DNA from 2 places in the Marinococcus salis genome. Region 1 is predicted to be linked to the other one. Evidence: riboswitches for the same ligand, from Rfam matches in the RefSeq annotation. Region 1 holds a riboswitch; the other holds the start of a gene.
The links. A riboswitch is a leader RNA that binds a small molecule or an ion and turns the genes downstream of it on or off. The one in region 1 is predicted to bind glycine.
Positions count from the first base shown of each region.

Region 2: it holds a riboswitch for glycine, as region 1 does, so the genes downstream of both, ACTTK6_RS02965 (serine dehydratase beta chain) here and gcvT (glycine cleavage system aminomethyltransferase GcvT) in region 1, are expected to answer to the same signal.

Region 1 covers NZ_JBQOJB010000003.1:87,845-91,254, reverse strand. Annotated here, with positions in the region: gene ACTTK6_RS03825 (CapA family protein) at 1-645, shown strand, start outside; gene ACTTK6_RS03820 (MBL fold metallo-hydrolase) at 755-1,366, opposite strand; glycine riboswitch at 1,591-1,679, shown strand; glycine riboswitch at 1,683-1,769, shown strand; gene gcvT (glycine cleavage system aminomethyltransferase GcvT) at 1,855-2,961, shown strand; gene gcvPA (aminomethyl-transferring glycine dehydrogenase subunit GcvPA) at 2,980-3,410, shown strand, end outside.
Region 2 covers NZ_JBQOJB010000002.1:224,562-227,971, reverse strand. Annotated here, with positions in the region: gene sdaAA (L-serine ammonia-lyase, iron-sulfur-dependent, subunit alpha) at 1-840, opposite strand, end outside; gene ACTTK6_RS02965 (serine dehydratase beta chain) at 837-1,334, opposite strand; glycine riboswitch at 1,413-1,490, opposite strand; glycine riboswitch at 1,494-1,601, opposite strand; gene ACTTK6_RS02960 (SulP family inorganic anion transporter) at 1,866-3,410, shown strand, end outside.

The sequences.
Region 1 (3,410 bases):
GGCATGGACTACGTAGGGGTATATAAAGACGAAGAGGATGCAGAGCGCAAGCGTATCGTAAACGTGAAAGACGTTGATATTGGTTTTCTATCTTATACGTATGGGTTGAACGGCATTTCGATTCCGGAGGAGCACGATTATGTCGTTCAGAAAATTGATAAGGAACAAATACAGGAAGACGTTGAAGCGATGAGAGATGAATCGGATGTTGTGGTAGTGAATATGCACTGGGGAAGTGAATACGAAAGACTCCCCAATGAAGAACAGAAAGAACTGGCTCAGTTTCTTGCAGATCTGGAAGTGGACGTAGTTCTTGGCCACCATCCTCACGTGCTTCAGCCGATGGAATGGGTGGAGGGCGAAGAAGGCAATGAGACGCTGGTTTATTATTCGCTTGGTAATTTTTATTCCGGGCAGGATACGGACTATACCGATACAGGCGGCATTGCAACATTCGATATAGAAAAAGACGGGGAAAAAATAAACATAACGAACCCAAACGTTGACTTTACTCAGGTAGTTCCGGGCCCTGAAGACCAATATACGGTAAAACCGATGGCTGAAGCAGAGCACCCGGCTGAAGGCGGAGAAACGGAACAAGAGCTGCATGAACACGTATATCAATGGATGGAAGAAGCAGAGTAACGGGCATCTTAGTATTCAGATGAAAACAGGGAGCCGGGCTCAAGATAATTTCAAACACTGTAATATATTATAAAAGGACCTCTGTTTAAAAACAGGGGTCCTTATCACATTATGCACCAAATCCATTAATAAACGGATTGGAATTCATTTCGGTTTCGATATCTGTAAAGGGGCCGTGGCCGCAGGCTACAACCGTATTTTCAGGAAGGTCAAGCAGCTGCTCGTGTATGGAGGCTAACAGTGTATCCATATCGCCGCCGTAGAGATCGGTCCGGCCAACCCCGCCTGAAAACAACACGTCACCAGAAAATACTGTGTTAGTTTCTTTATGCCAATAGGAAACACTTCCCGGGGAATGCCCCGGTGTGTGAAGCCATTGAAATTCAAAACCGCCAAATTGAAGCCTTCCTTCTGACTGCAGCAAGTGATCGGCAGGCTTCGTGGTAAATGCAGCCTCTGGCATCATACGGCTCGAACCGTTTTTCTGAGGGTCTTCAAGCCAGTCACTTTCCTGTTCGTGAAGATAAACCGGGATATTGTATGCTTCCCGAGCAGTATCAAGCGCCCCAATATGATCAAAATGGGCGTGTGTTAACAGAATTGCTACGGGGTGAAGCTCGTTTTCCTGGAGAAAGGTGAGCAGTTTATCGGCATCACCGGCCGGGTCAATAATAACAGCGTTTTTATCATTATCGTACAGAACATAGCAGTTTGTCTGCAGTGGTCCAAGCGGTAGCTGTTTTCCAGTTCATAGTTTCCCTCCAATTAGTATACTGTCTTTAGTATAAACAATATTTTTCCCGGAAGAAATAACCGATCTGCACATACATACGAATAATTAATATGGTTTTATTGAAAATGTTCGGTTTCATTTTTTTTAGCATTGGTTTTTATATGAATTAATGATAAAATATGAGCAAATAAGAACGTACATATAATGCGCGGATGATGGTAAGGGGAGAGACTGCCAGGCAGCGCCGAAGGAGCAAACCGTAACAGGTGAATCTCTCAGGCAAACAGACTCTTACTGGACGCTCCTCTGGAGAGCGCTTCTTTTGAAGCCACCCACGAAGACACTCTTTCTGCATTGCGGAAAGGAGAAACTTTCTGGTTATAGGACAGAGCTTCCATAATTCATGGGAGCTCTGTCTTTTTTTGTTTTTTACTGTTTTGATTTTTCAGAAAAAATAATTAAACGAGGTGATTTCTTTGGCAGAACTAAAACGAACTCCGCTGTATTCAGTGTATGAAAAATACGGAGCTAAAACTGTCGATTTTGGTGGTTGGGAAATGGCAGTTCAGTTTTCGGGCATCAAAAGCGAACACGAAGCGGTTCGTACAAAAGCCGGCCTGTTCGACGTCTCCCATATGGGCGAGGCGATCGTAGAGGGTCCAGAGGCTGCTGATTTTCTGCAGTACATGCTCACAAATAACATAAAAAACCTGGAGCCCGGCAAAGCGCTGTACACCGCTATGTGCTATGAAAATGGCGGCACAGTTGACGACCTGCTCGTGTACCAGCTCGAAGAAGAAAAATACATGCTTGTTTTAAACGCAGCCAATATTGAGAAGGACCTCGAATGGCTTCGCCGGCACGGGACGGAAAACGTAAGCATCACGGATATCTCAGAAAGGACAGCATTAATTGCGGTGCAGGGCCCGGAGGCGGAAACGATACTACAGAAAGTAACCGACGCATCTCTTTCAGAAATACTGCCTTTTCGATTTGCTGCCAGTGCTTCTATCGGAGAAACAGGAAACGTTCTTATATCAAGAACTGGCTATACCGGTGAGGACGGATTTGAATTATACTGCCGCTCCGGGGATGCGCTTTACTGCTGGGAGACTATTATGGAAGCTGGAAAAAGCAGAGGCATTGTCCCTTGTGGACTTGGCGCAAGGGATACCCTGAGGTTTGAAGCGAAGCTGCCGTTGTATGGACAGGAACTGAGTGCAGATATCACCCCGCTTGAAGCCGGCATCGGCTTTTGTGTAAAACTGAAGCAAGAAAATGATTTTATCGGAAAAGAAGCTTTAAAGGAACAAAAAGAAGCAGGACTGAAACGCAAGCTGGTCGGTATTGAAATGGTCGATAAGGCGATACCCCGTCCGGGATACGGCGTACGAAATGATGACGGAGCAGAAATAGGATGGATCACGACAGGCACCCAGTCCCCGACGCTCAAAAAAAACGTAGGACTCGCACTTTTAAATGCCGAATGGAGCAACCTGGATCAGGCGGTAGCGGTGGATGTGCGTGGAAAAGCCAAGCGGGCGAAAGTGGCAGCTGTGCCTTTTTACAAACGGAAAAAATAATACGAGGAGGCGTCAAAAATGGATTATCGCTATTTGCCAGTCACTGGTGAAGATAAAGAAGAAATGCTCAAAACAATTGGCGTGGATGCCATCGATGAATTATTTGAAGATGTGCCGGAAAATATTCGCTTTGCCGGAGAAATGGATCTGCCAAAGGCTCTTGGGGAAACGGACCTTCTAAAGGAAATGAAACGCCTTAGTGACAGGAACGCTAACGTGCAGGACTGTGTATCCTATCTCGGAGCAGGGGTGTACGAGCATTATATACCAACGGTCGTCGACCATGTGCTACGGCGTTCAGAATTTTATACGGCGTATACTCCGTACCAGCCTGAAATTTCGCAGGGCGAGCTGCAGGCAATATTTGAATTTCAAACGATGATCAGTGAACTTACGGGAATGGATATCGCTAATTCGTCAATGTATGACGGGCCAACAGCGCTTGCTGA
Region 2 (3,410 bases), on a different contig from region 1:
GCCTGTTTTGGTCTGGGCGAGTCCTCCCTCGGCGGTTTCTTTCAGGCTGCCGGGCATGTCCCTGCCGATGGTATGCATCGTCTGGATCACTTCGTCACAGGGAATGCGGCTGGTAATGCCGGCTAATGCCATATCAGCTGCTGAAAAGGCTATGGAGGTGCCGATCACGTTTCTTTTTACGCACGGCACCTCGACAAGCCCGGCAACCGGGTCGCACACGAGGCCGAGCAGTGACTTCATTGCCATGGCCGTCGCGTGGGAAACCTGCTCCGGTGACCCCTGCTGCAGTTCTGTAATCGTTCCCGCCGCCATAGCCGTCGCTGACCCGATTTCCGCCTGGCAGCCGCCGGCCGCTCCGGAAATGAAGGCATGGTTCGCAAAAACGTAGCCGATGGCGCTCGCTGCGAACAGTCCCATTGTCAGTTTCTCATCGTCCATGCCGCGGTTGTCCTGAAGAGAGACCATCACTCCAGGCAGAATGCCTGCAGAGCCTGCCGTAGGAGTTGCTACAATAAGGCCCATTTTGGCATTGCTTTCCGACGTTGCCATTGCGGCTTCCATCGCCGTGCTGATAACTGGTCCTGATAGTGGGGCGGTATGCTGGTTATACTGATGCATGCGGTAGGCATCGCCTCCTGAGAGCCTGCTTTCCGTTTCCGCGAGGTCACCCAGCCCCTCCCGGACGGCCTGCTTCATTACCTGCAGCCGTTCCTGCATGCGCCCGAAAATCTGTCCGCGGGACGAACCGGAGCGATCCACTTCACGGCGGAGCATCCACTCACCGATACTAATGTCCTGGGCCATACATTCCTGCACAATACTTTCAATCGTGTCTTTCATCTAGATGGAGCCTCCTTTTTGATCCGGGCGGCGATGGATAAAATCTCCGAGCCTGTGCCCAAATTAATGCTGGTATGATATCCGTTAATTTCATAAATATAGGCTACACCGCCGCCAATGGATGCGCCGGTGACATGGACCGTCTCTGTGGCGGAAGCGGCCTGTAAATAAACAGTATTGGGGTGGCAGCCGCCGGGGGTGTTCGTGCAGAACCGGAAGTCGTAACGGAGGCTGCTGTCCTTTGCCAGAGCGTAGGCATTACGGACATTGGTATCGTGTGCGGACAACCCGAGCAGGCCGCCGAGGACAGCTTTATCCGAGCCGTGGCCCTGATAGGTGGAGGCGAGAGAGCCGTAGAACGTGATTGTCACGTCAGTGACGTCTCCCAGCCAGTCATGCACGAATTTTCCAATCGATACCACCCCGGCAGTATGGGAGCTCGAAGGACCGACCATCACCGGGCCGATAATGTCAAAGCAGCTGTCAAACTCCATAGCAATTCCTCCATATTCAAAATTGAAAGCGATTACAAAAAAGAAAAAAAGACAGAGAAGCGGCCTGGGGCGCCGTTTCTCTGTCTGTGAGCCTGAAAGATTTCATTCTTAAAAAAGAATTTTCTTCTTCGGCAGGTACGTATACCTTCTCCAGAGGTGCATCCTGTACTGGTCCTGGTACCTGAGAGTTTTTCCTTTCCGGCTGTTGGAGAGGATTGCTCCTTCGGTGCTGTAAAATACGTTTACAGACTCTCCCAATACATTCATCTGCGAAACCAATATTTGTGTTAATTTCAGTTTAAACATCCCTGCTGGAAAAGTAAACCTATTTTTGACAGCCGGATCTTAGCAATATACTGGAGAGAATCGGTGTAGAAAGGACTAAAGCAGGCGTACAGCTGTATTTAAGCCGTGAGTCAAAAAAATATAGTGCGGGCTTTTCTTTTAGGCCGTTATGGTTCATGATTTATTAGGAGAGAGATTTAATCGCCGTACTGTTTGTGAGTTCACGGAGAAAGAAGGAAAGGATTTATGCCTGGGAAAATAAAAGATATATTAATTATGCCGCAGGATTATAATAATCAGTCGCTGAAAAAGGATATGGCTGCGGGATTTACCATCTTTGTTATGATTGTCCCGCAGGGGATGGCCTATGCCGTGCTTGCCGGCCTGCCGACGGTCATGGGGCTGTATGCCTCTCTGCTTCCACTCATTCTTTATGCGCTGTTTGGCACGTCAAAGCATCTGGCCATCGGGCCGGTAGCGATGGCATCCATTCTTGTGTTTTCCGGCGTGTCCCTGTATGCAGAGCCGTCGACGCCGGAATACGTAGGGCTTGTGCTGCTGCTGACGGTAATGGTCGGAGTGGTGCAGGTCTCTCTTGGCCTGTTGAACGCCGCTGCGTTTGTAAAGTTTATTTCCCCGAATGTGATCAGCGGGTTCACGTCGGCAGTGGCGATTGCAATCGGCATGAGCCAGCTTGGCCAGTTTATGGGCATCAGCGTAGGCAGCCAGACACAGATTATTCCGCTGCTGCGGGATGTGATCGTGCATCTGCCGCAGATACATATCCCGACCCTGCTTGTAGGAATAGCCAGTCTTCTAGTGCTGATCGGGGGCCGGAAAGCAAAACGGAATTTACCGGTTTCCCTCATCGTCGTCGTGCTGAGTATTGCGGCGGTGGCGCTTTTCCGGCTCGATAACCAGGGAGTAAGCGTCGTCGGAAGGGTGCCGCAGGGACTCCCGGATTTTACCATTCCGGGCTTTAACCTGGCGGACATACAGGTGCTGGTCCCGACCGCGCTCACCATTGCGCTGATCGCGATGATGGAGACGCTTGCGATTACGAAAACGCTGAGTGATAAAAATGATTCCGGTATTAACCTGAATAAAGAAATCCGGGCGATCGGGTATGCCAATATAGCCGGGCCGTTTTTTTCCTCCTATGCGGTGACCGGCAGCTTTTCAAGAAGTGCGGTCAGCTACCGGTCGGGAGCGGCCTCCCAGGCGGCGATGATTATTACCGCAGCCGGTGTGCTGGTGACGCTTCTCTTTTTCACGTCTTTATTTTACTATCTGCCGTATGCGGTGCTTGCAGCGATTATTCTCGTTTCGGTCAGCGGCCTGATTAATATCCGGTCGTTAAAGGACGCCTTTCGCGTAAAGCCGGAGGACGGCTGGGTGTGGATCGTGACATTTGCTGCGACGCTTCTCGTCGGCATTCAGTGGGGGTTGTTAATCGGGATTGGCTTTTCCATCCTGCTGCTTTTGCGCCATATTTCCCGCCCGAATATTGTCGAAATCGGCTACGAGGAGGACACCCACAGCTATCTGGATCTGCAGCGGTTTCCGCACGCAAAGCGGGTGCCGGGCACGGTGCTCGTGCGGGCGGATACGCGCATTCATTTTTCGAATGTCGGCTATTTCGTGAAAATGGTGGAAAAAACGATTCAGGACCGCCGCAAAACGGAAGGCGGAGGACTGAAGGCCGCGATTGACATGTCCGGGGTGAACGACATTGATACTACGGGCATCGGCGCTCTGGAACAGATTATTGAAATGTTCCGGAGGGACCCA